2 regions of the Caballeronia sp. LZ033 genome follow, and region 1 is predicted to be linked to the other one. Evidence: predicted binding sites of a transcription regulator. Region 1 holds the regulator's gene; the other holds the start of a gene.
What was found. The regulator FliA, encoded in region 1, starts transcription of late flagellar genes. The targets are predictions, from matches to a motif close to CTAAAGTTTNNNNNNNNNNNGCCGNTA.
Positions count from the first base shown of each region.

Region 2: QCE62_RS00930 (flagellin) is a predicted target of FliA. The motif match lies at 6,461-6,487, and genes of this name have one in related genera.

Region 1 covers NZ_JARUXQ010000001.1:3,172,750-3,182,254, forward strand. Annotated here, with positions in the region: gene QCE62_RS14850 (UvrD-helicase domain-containing protein) at 9-2,096, shown strand; gene QCE62_RS14855 (c-type cytochrome) at 2,184-3,074, opposite strand; tRNA gene QCE62_RS14860 (tRNA-Arg) at 3,425-3,500, shown strand; gene QCE62_RS14865 (aromatic ring-hydroxylating dioxygenase subunit alpha) at 3,516-4,508, opposite strand; gene QCE62_RS14870 (GGDEF domain-containing protein) at 4,817-5,830, shown strand; gene QCE62_RS14875 (RNA polymerase sigma factor FliA) at 5,891-6,622, opposite strand; gene QCE62_RS14880 (MinD/ParA family protein) at 6,641-7,558, opposite strand; gene flhF (flagellar biosynthesis protein FlhF) at 7,551-9,362, opposite strand.
Region 2 covers NZ_JARUXQ010000001.1:189,504-199,008, reverse strand. Annotated here, with positions in the region: gene aqpZ (aquaporin Z) at 1-137, shown strand, start outside; gene QCE62_RS00970 (hypothetical protein) at 427-708, shown strand; gene QCE62_RS00965 (Cof-type HAD-IIB family hydrolase) at 803-1,642, opposite strand; gene QCE62_RS00960 (BadF/BadG/BcrA/BcrD ATPase family protein) at 1,757-2,686, opposite strand; gene QCE62_RS00955 (DNA-3-methyladenine glycosylase I) at 2,801-3,406, shown strand; gene QCE62_RS00950 (hypothetical protein) at 3,871-4,296, shown strand; gene QCE62_RS00945 (hypothetical protein) at 4,326-4,691, shown strand; gene rpsU (30S ribosomal protein S21) at 4,801-5,013, opposite strand; gene QCE62_RS00935 (aldo/keto reductase) at 5,391-6,341, opposite strand; gene QCE62_RS00930 (flagellin) at 6,586-8,379, shown strand; gene fliD (flagellar filament capping protein FliD) at 8,562-9,505, shown strand, end outside.

The DNA of each region.
Region 1 (9,505 bases):
CCAGAACGATGTCCGCAGGTCTGAACGCCGCGCAAAACGAAGCCGTGCGCTATCTCGATGGTCCCTGTCTCGTGCTCGCCGGCGCAGGCAGCGGCAAGACACGCGTGATCACGCAGAAGATCGCGCATCTGATCGAGGGGCGCGGCTTCGAGCCGAGGCACATCGCCGCGCTCACGTTCACGAACAAAGCCGCGCTCGAAATGCGCGAGCGCACCGCCAAGCTGCTCGAAGGCAAGACGCTCACGGCACCGGGCAAGGAAGGCCGCCGGATTCCTGTCAATCAGTTGACCATCTGCACGTTTCACTCGCTCGGCGTACAGATCATGCGGCAGGAGGCGGAGCACGTCGGCCTGAAGCCGCAGTTCTCGATCATGGACTCCGACGATTGTTTCGGCATGGTCCAGGAGCAGCTCGGCACCACGGACAAGGGGCTGATCCGCAAGATCCAATCGATCATCTCGCTGTGGAAGAACGCGATGGTGTCGCCCGATCAGGCATCGGTGCTCGCCAGCAACGAGGATGAACATCAGGCAGCGATTGTCTATCGCAGCTACGCGGCCACGCTGCATGCCTATCAGGCGCTCGATTTCGACGATCTGATCCTGCGCCCGGCGCAACTGTTCGCGCAGAACGAGCAGGTGCGCGACAAGTGGCAGAACCGTCTGCGCTACCTGCTGATCGACGAGTACCAGGACACCAACACCTGCCAGTACGAACTGGTGAAGCTGCTGGCCGGACCGCGCGCCGCGTTCACGGCCGTGGGCGACGACGATCAGGCCATCTACGGCTGGCGCGGCGCGACGATCGAGAATCTCGCGCAGCTCGGCAAGGACTTTCCGAAGCTGCACGTCATCAAGCTGGAGCAGAACTATCGCTCGACGGTGCGCATCCTGACCGCGGCGAACAACGTCATCGCCAACAATCCGAAACTGTTCGAGAAGAAGTTGTGGTCCGAGCACGGCATGGGCGACACGATCACCGTCACCGGCTGCAACGACGAAGAGCATGAGGCGGAATCCGTCGTGTTCCGGCTCTCGGCGCACAAGTTCGAGCGACGCACGCAGTTCCGCGATTACGCGATTCTCTATCGCGGCAACTTCCAGGCGCGCATCTTCGAACAGGTGCTGCGCCGTGAACGCATTCCGTATGTGCTGTCGGGCGGGCAATCGTTCTTCGACAAGGCCGAGATCAAGGATCTGATCGCGTATCTGCGGCTGATCGCGAATCCCGACGACGATCCCGCGTTCATCCGCGCGATCACGACGCCGCGCCGGGGCGTCGGCAACACGACGCTCGAAGCGCTCGGGGCGTTCGCGGGCGCGGCGAAGGTGTCGCTGTTCGAGGCCGTGTTCATGGGCGGCATCGAGGCGCGTCTGTCGGCGCGGCAGGTCGAGCCGCTGCGCACGTTCTGCGAGTGGATTCGCCGGCTGTCCGACCGCGCCGCGCGCGATCCGGCCAGCGAAGTCCTCGATGACATGATGGAGGCCATTCACTACGAGGCGTATCTCTACGATGCCTACGATGAACGGCAGGCGCAGTCGAAGTGGCAGAACGTGCTCGAGTTCCTCGAATGGCTGAAGCGCAAGGGCACCAAGCCCGAAGCCGCGCCGGGCACGGAGCAGACCGGCTTCGACACCGCCGACGGTCTCGCCGACGAAGGCAAGAACCTGCTCGGACTGATCCAGACCGTCGCGCTGATGTCGATGCTCGAAGGCAAGGAAGAGGATCCGGATGCGGTGCGCCTGTCGACGGTGCATGCGTCGAAGGGGCTGGAGTATCCGCACGTGTTCCTGGTGGGTGTCGAGGAAGGCATCATGCCGCATCGCGGCGGCTCGGACGAAGACACGCCCGTCGATGATGCGCGCATCGAGGAAGAACGCCGTTTGATGTATGTCGCGATCACGCGGGCGCAGCGCAGCCTGCATCTGAACTGGTGCAAGAAACGCAAGCGGGCGCGGGAGACGGTGGTGTGCGAACCGTCGCGCTTCATTCCCGAGATGCTGCTCGACGACGCGCCGCCGCCGACTGCCGATGAAGCGCCGCTGTCGCCGAAGGACCGGATGGCGATGCTCAAGGCGATGCTGCAGAAGAGCTGATCGCCGCTGTCGGGTTCATTCAGTGCACTCGAAAAAAACCCTGCGACACTCGCGTGCGCAGGGTTCTTTGCTTTGCGGCCTGGCCTCTTACTTCGACGCGTTCACCATGTAGTCGACGGCGGCCTTGACATCGGCGTCCGGCGCATTCGATCCGCCCTTCGGCGGCATCGCGCCCTTGCCGTGCAGCGCGTAGTTGTAGACGGTGTCCATCGGCTCTTTCAGACGCGGCGCCCAGGCAGCCTTGTCGCCGAACTTCGGGGCGCCGAGCACGCCGGCCGCGTGACACGCCTGGCAGACCTGCTCGTAGAGCGCCTTGCCGGCTTGCGCGGCGTCGGCGCTTTGGGCGCCCGCGGCCGGAGCCGGCGCGGCCTGCGGTACCGACGCCAACGCGGCGACGGCGGCTGCGGCCTGTGCGTTGTCGTTGGAACTCGCGGCCGCCGGTGCGGAAGCAGCGCCGGCTGCGCTTGCCGCGGCGCCCGGCGCCGGTTGCGCGGGTTCCGCGAACTTGGCGCCGCCGTTGTTTGCCATGTAGACGACAGCGCGCGCGATTTCGAAGTCGCTGTAGTCGTCGGGATTCGTGCCGCCGCGGGCGGGCATCGCGCCCTTGCCGTTGAGCGCGTTGTGCAGCAGCGTGTCGTAGCCTTCGCTGATGCGCGGCGCCCACGCGCCGGCATCGCCGAACTTGGGCGCGCCGGCGGTGCCGGCGGCGTGACAGGCGGAGCAGACGGCCTTGAAGACTTCCTCGCCGGTTTTGTAGACGCGCGGGGCATTGGCGTCGCGGACATCGACCTGGGCGGCGGGCGCGATGCGCTCCTTCACGGAGGCTTCGATATCGGTGCCTGCGCCGGTGCGCGTCGAGTTGTTCACATAGACGGCGAGCAGAATGATGATGGCGACTGGAATGCCGAATCCCGCAATGATCGCGACGATGAGTTGACCGGGCGTCTTGATCGGGGCTCCGTGGGGTGCTTCGCTCATGCTTGTCTCGTCTCCCGTTTTTTGGTGTGAGTCGGTTCAGTGACAGCGTGACAGCTACCGCATGCATTGCCTTGGCGCTCAGACCGTGCGCCGAGACAAGCCGTGGGGAAAGGCTCGGTCGATTATAGACGGAACGTTTGGACGGCGGCACAGGGCAGCAGCACGACCGGACGGGCGTTTACCCGAATCGTGTGATGCTTGTGGCGCACGCGGGCATCGAGTTTGCAGCGCCGCGCGATGGACGGAGTCATGGAAAACAGGTATCCTCTCGGATTCGCGTGGGCCTTGCAGCTGGCTTTCTTTGAGCCGCTTGCCTTGTTACCTTGTCAAATAAGCAGCCCACCGCCGATGCGCCCGTAGCTCAATGGATAGAGTACTGCCCTCCGAAGGCAGGGGTTGCTGGTTCGATCCCAGCCGGGCGCGCCAATCTCAAGACCCCCGCTACACCCCACCCGTCGTCCCCCATCCGAACTCCAGTTCCGCCAGCCATCTCCGGTAAGCCACCGACATCCGGTCGCACTTCTGATGCAACTCCGCATCGAGTTCCAGCGGCAAGCGCTTCGGCCATTGCGATTCGACGATCGGCGTGTCCTGCAGCAGGATCTCCATATTGAAGTCATAAAGCTCCCGATCGCTGTGCGTCGAGTCGTCTTCATGAACGGAGACGAGCCACGCCCGCGTTTCCGTCTCCGACACCGGCGACGCCACCAGCATGATGTGCAGCGCGCCCTGCCCGCCGGCGGCCATCTTCGTGAGGCTCGCAATCAACGGCCGCCTGACGCGATACACATAGTCGATCATCGCGCCGTCGTCCTGCCCCGGCATGCCGGCTGGTTGCCAGTAACGGCACTGCCGCGCTTCGAGACCGCCATCGACCGGAACGACTTCGTAATCGGGCACCTCGGTATGCGCCTGCTCGCCCAGAATCCCCGCGTGCACGAAAGAGAAATGGGCCATGTCGAGAAAATTCTCGACCACTCTCGGCGCCGATGACCTCACCGTCTGCGGTGCGAGATTGATGCGACGCCCGCCGGGCACATCGGCATCCGGATAAAAATCGAGCGCATACTCGGGCTCGCCGAAACACATCCAGACCACGCCGTACTTTTCGTCGCTGACAAAGGTCGTCGCGCAGGCGCGTTTCGGCGGACGCAGTGCGGGATTCGACGGGATATGCAGACACTGCCCCTCGATGTCATACCGCCAGCCGTGATAGGGACACGTGATCCAGTCGCGCGATACCGATCCGAGCGACAGTTGCGCCCCGCGATGCGGACAGTAGTCGCGCCACACATGCGCCGCGCCGAGACTGTCCCGCCACACGACGATGCGCTCATCCGCGACGATGAATCCTCGCGCCCCGCCCTCCGGCACGTCCTCACTGTTGCAGACCGCCAGCCATTCGCCTTGCAGGGAAGAAGCGTTGTTGTGCATTGTCATCAGCCGTAAGCAGGAAGACCGGGAAGAGTCAAAGAGTCCGCATTCGCCCCAACCGATCCTGCAGCGAGATCGCAAAAAGTAGCAGAATAGCGGGTCGCGCGACGGTGCAACCCGATGCACACCTTCACAGCGCCTCCCGCGACCGGGCCGCACATACGAGACAGCAGCACACCATAACAGCAAGAAATCACCAGCCAGGGGTTCATATGGAGCAGGCGCATCAACCGGCACGCCGGATCCAGGCTTTCATCGGGTCCGGGCACCGGAGTCCCGAACGGGAGCAGGCCACGCTTCGTGTCTGGATGGGAACAGCGGTGCTGCTCGCGTATGGCCTCTTCGCTTTGTGGCGCCCGTCGCACGATGCGTCGATGGTCGTGCGGCTCGTCGCCCTCTATGTGTCTTACGGCGCCCTGACGCTATTGGTCGTGAGCCGCGCGAGCGCCATGTCCGGAACGCGCCTGACGCTCACGACCATCGCCGATCAGGCCTTGCTCGGACTCGCGCTCGCGGCTGGCGGCGCCAGCGCGCTGCCGCTCATCTGGGTGATGTTCTGGTTCCTGATCGGCTCGGGATGCCGGTATGGCAAGCGCACGCTCGCGGTGTCCTGTACGACGGCGCTCATCGTGGTGATCGCGCTCGGCCTCGGGCAACCTTGGTGGCATGCCAACCTGCCGGCCGCGATCGGCCTGGGATTGAGCGTGCTGGGGGCTTCGGTGTATCTGAGCGTGCTCGTCGACCGGCTCGGCAAGCTCAATCTGGATCTCGCGCGCCAGGCGTCCACCGATCCGCTCACCGGCCTCTCGAATCGCTATGCGCTGGAGAAGATCGTCAATCGGGCGATGGCCGCGCCACCAACCAGCCAGGACGGCCACGACGCCGATGACGCCACCGCCCTGCTGCTGATCGACCTCGACGGTTTCAAGGAAGTGAACGACACCTACGGACACGCCGTCGGCGATGTGCTGCTGCAATCGTTCGCGCATCAACTCGAGGCGCGCCTGCGCAGGACCGATACCATCGCCCGGCTCGGCGGCGACGAATTCGTCGTGCTCGCGCATCAGGTGCGGGACCGCTCGGCGGTGCTCGCCGTGGCCGACAGCATCCACTCGGCGCTCGCCGCCATCACGTCGGTGCAGGAGCGGGCGGTATCGGTATCGGCGAGCATCGGCGCCTGCCTGCTGTCCGGCGCGACGATCGCGCGCCCGTCCGACATGAACACCGTGCTGCGCGCCGCCGACCGCGCCATGTATCGCGCCAAGAGTCTGGGCGCCGGCAAGACCGTGTTCGCCGAAACCCACGATTTCGAAACCAGCTAAACAAATGGCCCGCATCGCTGCGGGCCATTCGTCTCATGCGTCACGCGTCGAGCGTCAGACTTACGCCTCGGCGCCGGTCCACGCCTGCTCGCGCAGCTTCGTGCGCAGACGCGCCACGGCCTGGCTGTGCAGCTGGCACACGCGCGACTCGCTCACTTCCATCACCGCGCCAATCTCGCGCAGGTTCAGGCCGCGCTCGTAGTACAGGCTCATCAGCAGCTTCTCGCGTTCCGGCAGCCGGTCGATGGCTTCGATCAGCGCGCCGCGCAGGCTGTCGTCCATCAGCGCGGACAGCGGATCCGAACGGTCGACGCAATAGCGGTCGAGGAACGGCTCGTCATCGGCGGAACGGTCGAAGTCTTCGTAATAGATCAGCTGCGCGCCGTGCAGGTCCTGCAGCATCGACTGATATTCGTCGAGCGGCATCTTCATGTGCTCGGCGATCTCCGTCTCGCTGGCGGACCGGCCGAGGTTCTGCTCGACCTTGTGCACCGCCGATTCCACTTCGCGCGACGTCTTGCGCATGCTGCGCGGCAGCCAGTCGTTGGCGCGCAGCTCGTCGAGCATCGCGCCGCGAATCCGCTGGCTCGCATACGTCTCGAACTGCGCGCCCTGGTCTTCCTTGTAGCGGCCGGCCGCGTCCAGCAAGCCGATCATGCCGGCCTGGATGAGATCGTCGAGATCGACGCTCGCCGGCATCTTGGCGACGAGCTGAAGCCCCAGCCGGCGAACGAGCGGTGCATATTTCGTCAGCGTTTCGGACTGTGAGAGTTTGCCTTGGGCGTTATACATCTTGGTCACCTATCTTGATCACATCGACGCCGTGCTGCTCATGGCCATTTCGTGAAGCGCGGCCGCACGATGCGCCGTCTCCCGTCCGCCCTGCTCAGAGTCGCCAACCGGAATTCGCGCGTCCGCCTGGCCGTCCGCCGCACGCGCATACGGCGCGGGGCGCATCGGCCAGTGCAGGAGCTCCGCCGCAATCGCGCGGTAGTCGCGTGCCGCGGCCGTGGCCGGGAACGCTTCGACAGCGCAGCGTGAGAGTTCCTTTGCCCGAGCGACGCGCGCATCCTCGGACACATATCCCGCCTGCACCAGCGACACAGCCAGATACCGGCTTGCGACGCCCGACAGGTTGTCGAACGCGACCGCCGCATCGGCCGGGTTCTGCACGTGATTGATCAGCACGCGGAACTGGCCGATCGCATGGGCGTAGTGCAGACGCTTCATGCACGCATACGCCTCGGTGATCGCCGACGCGGCCACCCGCGTCACGACGAGAAAGTCATGCGCCTGCGCCGCGAGCGACGAGAGCGCGCCATACCGGTCCAGCTGCGCGTCGATCAGCACGATGTCCGCCGGACCGTCCAGCAACGCACGGCATTGCGCGGCGTCATGGCTGATGCGTTCATCACGCGGCGCCGCGAGCAGCGAAAAACCGAACGGCGTGCGCCCGGCGGCCTCCGCGAGCGTGCTGCGGCCCGTCATCACCGCGGCAGCCGCGCCTGCATCCTCGATGCCGGTGAGCCGGCTGGCCGACGCCACGTTGCGGTGCTCGTCGATCACAAGCACATCCTTGCCATGTACCGACAGCGCCGCGCCGAGATTCACCACCGTCGACGTGCAACCGATTCCCGCCGGGCCGCCCACGACCGCCACCACACGCGAGCCGGCTCGCGTGAGGAGCCGTCGCAGACCTTCTGCCTGGTCGAGCACGAACTTATCCAAAGTGCACCCCATGCATGTCGGTCGAGGCACGCGCGGACAGCGCGGAGAGCAGCGCGGGGACTTCTTCTTCGTTCGGCACGAACGGCGAGCCGTCGCGCGGAATGCAGAACGCGCTCTTGATGAGAAAACGCTTGGTTGCGACGTACAGGTTCTCCGGCACCTTCTGCCCGGTCGAGACGTAATGCACCGGCAGCTTGTAGCGGATCACCGTGTCGAGCACGCCGCCGAGATTGGTGGCTTCATCGAGCTTGGTCAGGATGCAGCCCGCGAGCGGCGGCTGGTCCGGCGCGCTCTTGTAGGCCTGCACGACTTCGTTCAGCGTGTCGCCGTGGCTCGTCGCGTTGAGCAGCAGGATGCGCTGCACCGGATGGCCCGCGCCGCACAGCATCGCAATCTGGTCGGAGACCATGCGGTCGCGCTGGCTCATGCCGATCGTGTCGATCAGCACGATATGTTTGTTACGCAGTTCGGACAGCGCCAGTTGCAGGTCGGCGCCGTCCTTCACCGCGTGCACCGACACGCCCAGGATCTTGCCGAAGATGCGCAATTGCTCGTGCGCGCCGATCCGGTAGCTGTCGGTCGTGAGCAGCGCGACCTTGCTGGCGCCGAAGCGCATCACGCAGCGCGCCGCGAGCTTCGCCGTGGTGGTCGTCTTGCCGACGCCCGTCGGGCCCATCAGTGCGAACACGCCGCCGCGCTCCATCAGCGCGTCTTCGCTGTCCATCACCGGAATGTTGTTTTCGAGGACTTGCTGCACCCATTCGAGCGCGCCTTCGACAGTCTCCATCTCCGGCATGTTGTCCATCACCATGCGCACGAGCTGCGCCGAGAAACCGGCCGAGAACAGGCGCTTGGTCAGCGCGCCGCCCGTCGGGTTGCGGCGCTGGCGCTCGCTCCACATCAGGCCGGCGAAGTGCTCTTCCATCATCTCGCGCATCGACGAGAGTTCGTTCATCACCGTGTCGTTGACGACCTGCTGCATGCGCGCCCGGATCGCCTCGGTCACGACCGCCGCCGCATTCGCGGGCAGGCCTTCGAAGACGCTTTCCGGCGTGGCGGGCGCGGCGCCCGGCGCCGGCGTTTCAGCGTGCGGCGCGCTCGTGTTGATCTTGTGCGCAGCGCGGCGGGCTGCGACCTGCGCGGCTTCGCGCGCCCAGTCGGGCGTTTCGACCTTCTGCTGCACGGCCGGCTGCGAGACCGGTTGTGAGACCGGCTGCGGCGCCGCTTCGGCCCGGGCCGGCTGCTGCTGACGCAGCGCAAACTTGCCGGCTTCGGATTCGGTCGGCCGGGCGGTCGACTGGACCGGCGCCTGCGACAGCGTCGTCACCGGCACGCCCATGCCGCGCGCAATCGCGGCCGACGGCGTGAGCGGGCGGTTCGACGGCATCGACGCCTGTTGCGCCAGGCGCTTCGCATGCTCGATCAGCCACGGGTTGGTGTCGGCCATCGTGCGGGACGTGTCGTCGGCGGAGGATGCGAAGTCGTCTTCGTCATCGGCACTCGCGCCGAACACGGAGGAAAACACATCGCCGTTCACGTAGGGGTTCGTGGCTGCCTGCTGTTTCACCGGGATCGCTGCCGCCGCCGCGGCCAGCGCCGCGCGCGACGCGCCGCCCGAACGCACCGCCTGCTCCTGCGCGGCGGGCGAGATCGAAGCGATGTCGCTGTCCGCGACCGCGACGATTTCGACCGAGCCGTCGTCCAGCGTGCGATTCGACAACACCACGGCATCGGGACCGAGCGTTTCACGAACCTGGCGCAGTGCGTCACGGCTGTTCGCGCCGATGAATTTACGAATGTTCAAACTTGCCCCCGATGAGGTGTGATACGGCGATCGTTGCGAGCGAACCGGTCTGTCTGCTTGCCGGTCCCGCTTTTCAGTGAAGCCATTATTGCGAAGTTCCCCTTCGGTCCATCGCTGGATAAAGGGTGGGAAAAAGGGGTATT
Region 2 (9,505 bases), 3.0 Mb from region 1:
TCGTCGGCGCGATCATCGCTGGGCTGGTCTATCCCTCGCTTACGCGTCAGGCATTCCGCCAGGAGCCTTCCGAGGTCCGCAGCAACCCGAAAACGGTGGGTTTTCCGCTCGCGGAGACTGCTCGCGAAGCCGATTAAGGCTGAGCGACACGCTCTTCGAAGACCCGAACGATTAAACCGGCGCGACAAATGTAATGCCGAATTACGAAGCATGCTTATGATTTGCCGCGGCGTTAAATATCTGCTGCAGACCACATCCGTGTGAGGCCCATCTGACGGGCCTCACACGCCTACTCTCCGAATCGGAGCGTTTCATTTTCTCCTTACTTCGTCCTTGCAACCGGTAACAAGTCGTCGAAGCGTGTAAGACGCTGCGCCCGTACATTGGACTCATGCGACATACACGTCGCCTTCAAGGAGAAACACAATGAAGCGCATCGTCACTCACATGCTCGTCGCCGCCGGTCTTGCCATGGGTGCAGTCGGCGCCGCTCAGGCTCACAGCGATCTGCACATCGGCGTGTCGCTCGGCGCGCCTGCCTATGTGGCCCCGGCTCCCGTCTATGTCCGCCCGGTTGCGCCGGCGTACCGCGCGCCGTACTACCGTCATGAAGCACCGCGCTGGCACGACGGCCGTGATCAAGGTCACTGGAATCGCACCGGCTGGGATCATCGCGGCTATGGCAACAACTGGGGACATCGCGGCTAAGCACGCGGATGCCCCACTCGCGGGAGACCACTCAAGCGCGACGGGCGGCTGGACCACACCAGCCGCCCGTCTTGCATTTCGCCGGGTCCGGCGCTCAGTCCTGCGGGTAACCCGGCGAGGCCAGCTCGTCATGAACCCCGAACAGCTTGCGCAACTGGTGCGCAACCCCCGCCTCGAAATTGTTGCCGATGCGCGGCACATCGGGCAGCCGCTTGATAAGGTCCGGATTGGCGTTGTTCATCATGAACGGATGCCCTGCGGTTTCGAGCAGATCGATGTCGTTCATGTTGTCGCCGAAAGCAACGCACTGCGACGGATCGACGTCGAGCCGCTCCAGCACGAAACGCAGCGCGCGGCCTTTCGAGACGTCGGAGGTCATGACTTCTAGACAATCCGGCAGCGAATAGGTGACATACAGCGAGTCGCCAAACTCGCGCTCCAGATTCGCCGCGACTTCCTTGAGATCCGCCGGCTCGCCGATGTACAGCACCTTCGCGATGTTCTCGCCGTCGTGCTCGCGCAGATCCATCACTTCATACTTAAATCCCGAATCCTGGTGAAAGACCAGCAGTTCGGGCGCATGGCGGTCGATCAGCCAGGCGTCGTCGGCGAACAGGTTCACGATGACGCGCCCATGCGTGCCCGTGAGATCCGGCTGCACGAGGCGCCGTACGGCGGCCGGGTCGAGATCGCGCGAGTAGATGCGCTGATCGCCCGGCGCATGCACGCGCGCGCCGTTCGACGTAATCAGATACGCGTCGACGCCGAGCACGTCGCGAATGCCGGCGACGTCGCGATAATGCCGTCCCGTCGCAATGACGATGGGCACGCCGCGCGCGGCCAGCGTGCGCACGGTTTCGGCGGTGAAGGGATCGAGCTGGTGGTCGCTGTTCAGAAGCGTGCCGTCGAGATCGGTTGCGATGGCCGAGTACATGCCTGCCTTTGTCGTGGGCTCAGGCGCCGGGTGCGCTGCGTACACTGCATACCTGGTTGCGCGCGCCCTGTGCGGAGCGATGAGCGGAGGGAACCTGCCGCGAAGTGCGCCATTTTATCGCGCAGTGCCGGCTGCTTCTCCGGACTCGGACGCCGCCCGGCGCGCCAGTTCAAGCGCGCCCGCAGCCGAATCCGCACGCGGCGCGCGCATCCGCTCGCGCAGATCGAGCGAAACAAACGGTTCGTATGGAACGGCGAGCCCGCCGCACAAGGCAATCGGCAAGGCGCCGTGCGGGTCGAGCGCGGCCACGAGCGCTTCGATTTCCTGGCCGGCCTGCGCGAGCAACCGTCCGGCAGCGGGATGATCGCGAAACGCAAAGACGCTGGGTGCGAGCGTGGCGTAGGCGGTCTGGTTCGCGTTGCACAGCCACACGACGAGACTGTCGCGATCCGTCGCGCCGGTTCGGGCGAGCAATTCACGAGACCAGCCGTCTTCTGCGGCACGGCCGTCGAGCACGCGCTGCAGATGAACCACTGCGCGCAGCCCGAGCCAGGCACCGCTGGCCTCGTCGCCGCTCGGAAAACCGTAGCCGCCGGCTATGCGACACACTCCTTCCTGATCCAGCGAAGCCGCGATGCTGCCCGTGCCCAGTGCGACGATCACGCCAGGTTCGCCGCCATGTGCGCCGACCACGGTGGTGTAGGCGTCGCTCTCGACACGCAACACGCGCACTTCGGGCGCGGCCGCAAGAAAGGCCGTGAGCCAGTCGGCGTTGTTCACGCCGGCGAGGCCGCAGCCCAGTGCGCAGGCACGCCAGTCGAACGGCAGCGCCGCGTTGGTGAACGCGCTACGGCATGCGTCCTCGATGGATTTCCACGCCCGCTCGACGCCGAGCCCGAGACCCGACGGGCCGCCGCTGGCGCGTGCGAGCTCAACGCCATGCGCGTCCGCGAGGATCACGCGTGTACCGCTGCCGCCGCCATCAATGCCGAGCAGGAATGCGTCCGTTGCCGTGGAGGAAGTCAAAGTCGAAATGGATTTCATGGACACCAGCTTACCGGCCGCGGCGGCCTGCGCCAATTAGCCGAATGGACGAGGTGGCGGGACGAGAACGTTCCGCTATGCTGACGCGACCTTGATGACCACCGGGAACCGCACATGGCAGACACCCAACCCGCCCGCTGCGCGTGGGCAACCACCGACGCGATGATCGACTACCACGACCATGAATGGGGCGTGCCGTCGCGCGACGACCAGCATCTGTTCGAGATGCTGGTACTCGAGGGCGCGCAGGCGGGATTGTCCTGGTCGACCATCCTCAACAAGCGCGACGGATACCGCGCCTTGTTCGCGAATTTCGACATCGGGCGCGTGGCACGCTTCACGGATGAGGACATCGAGCGGCTCGTGCAGGACGCGCGCATCGTGCGCAATCGCGCGAAGGTGACGTCAGCGGTGCTCAACGCGCGCGCGGTCCTGCAGATCCAGAAAGAGCACGGGTCGTTCGCGGAGTTCGTCTGGTCGTTTGTCGACGGCGTCACCATCGATACCCCGCGCGACGCGAAGCATCCCACGCCCGCCTCGACACCCGAGTCGGATGCCCTGAGCCGCGCCCTCAAGCAGTACGGCTGCAAGTTCGTCGGCACGACCATCTGCTATGCCTTCATGCAAGCGACCGGCATGGTCAACGATCACGCGGCCGAATGCATCGCGCGGACCTTTGCCAGAACCAGACGCAAGAGCGCGTCGCCAAGGTCGAAGTGAAGTCAACACGCGCGGCAACTTTTAGCTGTTTTGGCCACATTTTCGAGGGCGATTGTTCTTTGCTAGGGAAAGTCCTGATGGAAGCGTGTTTTTTTGCAGTGAAGCACGCGCGAAACCCCGAACAGCAAGGCATTTGACCGGGTTTTCCGCACTGCACGAACGTACGGTACGTGTAAAAATGGCGTCCTCGCGTGCGCTGGCGCACCTTTTTACCGGGCCGAACCGTTATAAAGACGGTGTACGGATCGTTCATCGAGTGTAGAAATCCGACGCGAGCACACAGGGCGACAGTGAGACCGAACGCCCAGGCCGGGAAAAGCGCCGTGTTCGAAGCAGTGACCGGAGGGCATCAGCGTTTTTTTATGTTGCTGGACATCGCAACAACGCCGCCGTTCCGGAGCAGCAGGTGCAGGTTCTCGAATTCAAACGCATGGCCGCTGCGCAGGGGCGCAGGGGAGAAGATCATGAAAAGCTTGAACTTCCTGACCCATCAGGAGATTTTCAACAGCGCCGTACAGCATCTGTTCATGCAGGGACAAGCCGCATTGCTCCCGCATGGCGGCGGCGCCTATCGCGGTTACTGCGGCGGCTGCCCTGTCGGCCGGTTCATCAGGCCGCGCGACTACATCACGGCGATGGAAGGCGTGCCCATCCGCTACATCGCAAAACCGCCCGAGCATGTGCCGGCCTATATGGATGTCGGTGTCGCGGCGCTCAAGCGCGCGCTGCTACGTGCGCGCATCAACGTGTTCGATCCCAATACCGTCGAATTGCTCTCTTGCCTGCAGAACGTGCACGACGTCTTCGGCAAGTGGGAATGGCGCGAGCGTCTTTCGTCGATCGCACGTCAGTTCGGGCTTTCGGCCGAACTTCTGAAAACGGCTGCCTGAGCACAGTAGGTGTAGTGATGTTGAGCCCGATGAAGATGTTGAGCCCGAAGGACATTTACGACCGCGTCAGCACGCATTTGCTGACCCAGCGCGCGGTGTCCGAAGATGACAATGGATCCTGCCGCCTGCGCAGTCCGGAAGGCCGCAAGTGCGCGATTGGTTCGCTCGTGCGTGACGATCTGTACGAGGCGGCGCTGGAAGGTGTCGGCATTTCCTACTACCGGCATGCGCAGGATGGCGAGCTGATGCGCGCGCTCTACGCGTCGAATGTGAACGCCTACGATCCCAACATCATTGATTTGCTGATCGAACTCGAACAGGTTCACGACGACGCCGACGTGGAAGAGTGGCCGCATCTGCTGGCGGCGCTCGGCAGGCGGCACGCGTTCGTCTGACGCCGGTTTCTCTCACGTACAAGCAACAAGGCGGTGCGCCCTCACGGGTCGCACCGCCTTTTTGCCATGCAAGCCGAGGAATTGCGGCTCCCCGACTTGCACGCGATGCTTAGTGCATCTTCTTCGGCAGCATCTGGCTGCGCAGGCGCTTGCGCAGACGCGCGACGGCAGCTGCCTTCTTGCGCTTGCGCGCGGTGGTCGGCTTTTCGTACGACTGGCGCTCGCGCAGTTCGGCGATGGTGCCGTTGCGCTCGATGGTGCGGCGGAAACGCCGAATCGCGACATCGAACGGCTCGTTTTCTTTGAGGACGATAGTGGTCATGTAAATCCTGGTTTGCTAAACGTATTTCTAAGCGCGCGACGACAAAATCGCCGCGCCCCGGCACTCCGATCGTCCACCGGACGCGGCGCTGGATCACACCAGACAGCCCGCCGCGACGGACACGAGCAAAGCGGCCACGGAGGCCGGAACAGAGAGAGTTGGGATTCAGCCGCCGAAGCGGCATGCGCATTCGAAAGAACGACGTGAACGCGCGTTTCGGAGCCGTTCGCCGCCGGAGTGTGACGTTGTCGATGTTGACGGTGTCATTCGGCTGCGAAGGCAGGAAATCGGGCACATTTCTCGATTCGGGCGCGATGTTACCAGAACAGCGCGCCGCTGCCAACTCTTCACACCGCCCAACTCCTTGATGTGACAGATTATTTCTGCCACGCACTGGCTTCGTCGAGGAGTTCGACATCCTCGCCCGACAGCGCAAGGCGCGTCGCGGCCGCGAGGCTTTCCAGTTGTGCCACGGACGTGGCGCTCGCGATCGGCGCCGTGATACTTGGCCGCGCGATGAGCCACGCGAGCGCGATCGTCGCGGGTGTCGTGTCGTTGCGCTTCGCGACTTCGTCGAGTGCATCAAGGATTTTCAGGCCGCGTGCATCCAGATATTTCTCGACGCGCGAGCCGCGCGCCTTGTTCTGCGTATCCGCCTTCGAGCGGTACTTGCCCGACAGAAAGCCGCTTGCGAGCGCGTAGTAAGGCACGACTGCCACGTCATTTTTCTGCACGACCGGCTCGAGTCCGGTCTCATAGCCTTCGCGATCGTACAAGTTGTATTCCGGCTGAAGGATCTGATAGGCGGGCAGGCCCGAATCCTTCGCGACCTTCAAGGCTTCCTCCAGGCGCTCGCCCGTATAGTTCGACGCGCCGATCACCCTCACCTTCCCCGCCTGGATCAGCTTCTGATAGGCGTTGAGCGTCTCGTCGAGCGGGGTGGCCTCGTCATCGTGATGCGAGAAATAGACATCGATGTAATCGGTCTTCAGGCGTCGGAGCGAATCGTCGACGGCCGCGGCGATGTTCGCCGCCGTCAGCCCCGGGCGCGTGCTGAGCTTGCCCACCTTCGTCGCGAGCACGATCTTGTGGCGCTTGCCGCTCTCCTTGAACCACTTGCCGATGATCGTCTCGGATTCACCGCCCTGATGACCTTCGACCCAGGCGGAATAAACGTCGGCGGTATCGATGAAATTGAGACCGTGGTCGACAAATGCATCGAGGATGGAAAACGACGTGCGTTCATCGGCGGTCCAGCCAAATACATTGCCGCCAAAAACTAAAGGCGCAACTTTCAATTCCGATATACCGACATTACGTGTCTGCATGAATGCTCCGAATCCGCGTGGAAGAGGGACTAAAAAGCATACGCGTGATTCGGAAGGCTTGCTGGGCGGGCCTTCGAAGGCTTTCGACACTATTCGTTACACAAATCGGTTAGCCCGGCCTTAAGTTTTTTTCGAGTGGCCCGATAACCTCAAGTAGGCGGCCGGCTATCACCGAGCGCAGGACCGCCAGGCAACAACTCGGTGCCATTAGCCAAAGCCAGATTAGTCTCCCAGGAGAGAACAAATGATCGGTATCAATAGCAATATCAACTCGCTGGTTGCTCAGCAGAACCTCAACAGCACGCAAAGCGCGCTGTCTTCGGCGATCACCCGCCTCTCGTCGGGCAAGCGCATCAACAGCGCGGCCGACGATGCAGCAGGCCAGGCCATCGCCTCGCGCATGACCTCGCAGATCAACGGTTTGAACCAAGGTGTGTCGAACGCCAACGACGGCGTCTCGATGACCCAGACGGCTGCTTCGGGCCTGTCGCAGATCTCGGACAACCTGCAACGTATTCGCCAGCTGGCCGTGCAGGCTTCGAGCGGCTCGCTCTCGTCGAGCGACCAGGCTTCGCTGCAAAAGGAAGTGACGCAGCGTATCGCTGAAGTGAACCGTATTGCTTCGCAAACGACCTACAACGGCACGAACGTGCTCGACGGCTCGGCTGGCACCGTGTCGTTCCAGGTTGGCGCGAACGTCGGCCAGACCATCGGTATCGATCTGAGCAACGGCGTGTCGGCTGCTCAACTCGGTGGCGGTCTGCCGCAGAAGGGCGCGACGATCGGCACGCTGTCGGGCCTGAGCCTGACGAGCGCGGGTGCTGCAACGACGGGTACGGCCAAGGCCGACATCACGTCGATCAACGTGCTGGCTGACGGCAAGGGCGGCTTCACGTTCACCGACCAGAACAACCAGGCGCTGTCGAGCGCGGCAACGACCGCCCTGTTCTCGGGTACGACCACCGGCACGGGCACGGCGCTCTCGCTGACGGCAAAGGGTGCGCTGGTTGGCGCCTCGACGACCCAAACGGCTGCAATCAAGGCCGCCTCGGCTGCGAACGTGCAAACGACGACGACGACGTATGCCGCCGCCGACACGAAGCTCGGCGCAACGATCGACCTCGATGCGAACGGTCTGCTTCCGGATCTGTCGGGCGCGGGCACGGGTGCAGCCACGGACATCACCGGCATCAATGTCTATGCCGATGGCAACGGCGGCTACAAGTTCAAGACGGTCGCCAACGGCACGGAAAGCGGCTCGTACCTGTCCACGGCCGACGCAAGCAAGCTCTTCACGCAAACGCCCAATGCCGGCGGTGTCGCAACCCTGACGGGCACGGCGCTGACGACGACCACCGGCGGCGCGGACCAAACGGACATCACGGCCGTTCAGAACGACGCAGCTAACGTCGCCACCGCCACCACGACCTCGCCGACGACCAAGCTCGGCAGCGTGTCGATCTCGCTCAAGGCCGATGGCACGGTCGCTGGCTCGGCAGACACGCCGGCCTACAGCAGCGTCAACATCTATGGCGACGGCGCTGGCGGCTTCACCTTCAAGGGTGTGGATGCAAACGGCGCGGAAACCGACATCAGCGCGTCGGTGACCGGTCTGTTCGACACGACCGGCGGCACGCTGACCGGCAAGGGCGCGCTTGCGGACAACGCAAACGCCACGGGCGCCGCTGACGGCATCGCTCAAGCCAATGCGCAGAACGTTCCCCCGAAGGTCTCCGACATCGACCTGACGAAGGCCAACGGCGCGAACCTGGCGATCGAATCGATCGACAACGCCCTCGACAGCGTCAACTCGATTCAAGCTGACCTCGGCGCCGCACAGAACCGTTTCTCGTCGATCGCTTCGACGCAGACGGCTCAGTCGACCAACCTGTCGTCGGCACAGTCGCAGATCACCGACGCGAACTTCGCGCAGGAAACCGCGAACCTGTCGAAGGCTCAAGTGCTGCAACAAGCTGGTATCTCGGTGCTGGCTCAAGCGAACTCGATGCCCCAGCAAGTTCTGAAGCTCCTCGGCTAAGCATCACGGCCGACGCTGTAACCGGCGCGCATCAGCCAGTACAATGCGCGCCGGAAGCAACAAAGCAGCAAAGCAGCAAAGCAGTCAGCGCAAAGGGAGCTCGTCTCCCTGTGCGCGTTTTCGGAAGATGACGACTTCCGCCTCATTCCAAACGATCGCGAAGTAATACGAGCGGAGCACACATGACCACCGTAGCCACGACATCGGGTTCCACTGTCGATCCGACCAGCGCCGTACAACAGGCCGCACAGTCGATCATCAGCGGTTCCACCAACTCGACGATGGACGTGAACTCGCTCGTCACCGCGATCGTCAACGCGAAGGTCGCAGGCCAGACCGACGCGCTCAACAACAAGAAGACCGCCGACAATACGCAGCTCACCGCGATCGGCACGCTCAAGTCCGTGCTGTCGCTGCTGCAAAGCTCGATCACGAATCTCGCCAACGGCAAGACGCTCGGCTCGTTCACCGCCACCGCCGACGGCAAGGGCCTCACCGGCAGCGCCGACACCACGGCCGTCGCCGGCAGCTATGCGGTCAACGTACAGAACATCGCTTCGGCGCAATCGCTCACGTCCGGCACGTTCTCGACCACCGACGCGCTCGGCACCGGCTCGATCACGCTGAAGGTCGGCAACAACAGCAGCACCATCAAGCTCGACAGCAGCAACAACACGCTGTCGGGCATCGTGTCGGCGATCAACTCGGCGTCCGACAATCCCGGCGTCACCGCGACCATCGTCAACGGCTCGGACGGCGCGCACCTCGTGCTGCGCTCCACGTCGACGGGTCTCGGCAATCAGATCGGCGTCGATGTCACCGCGGACAGCAGCACCTCCGCCATCAACAAGCTTCAGGTCAGCTCGTCCACCACGACCACCGATCCGGACCCGACCGACCCGACCAAGACCATCACCGTTCCCGAACACACCACCATCAGCAGCACCAACGGCTGGACGCAATCCAGCGCGGGGGTGGACTCGCACCTGACGGTGGCCGGCACGCCGGTCACGAGTTCGAGCAACACGATCAAGGAAGCGGTGACGGGCGTCACGATGAACATCACCGCGGACTCCGTCGGCACGACGCAGACGCTCACGATCGGCCAGGACGTCACCGGCCAGAA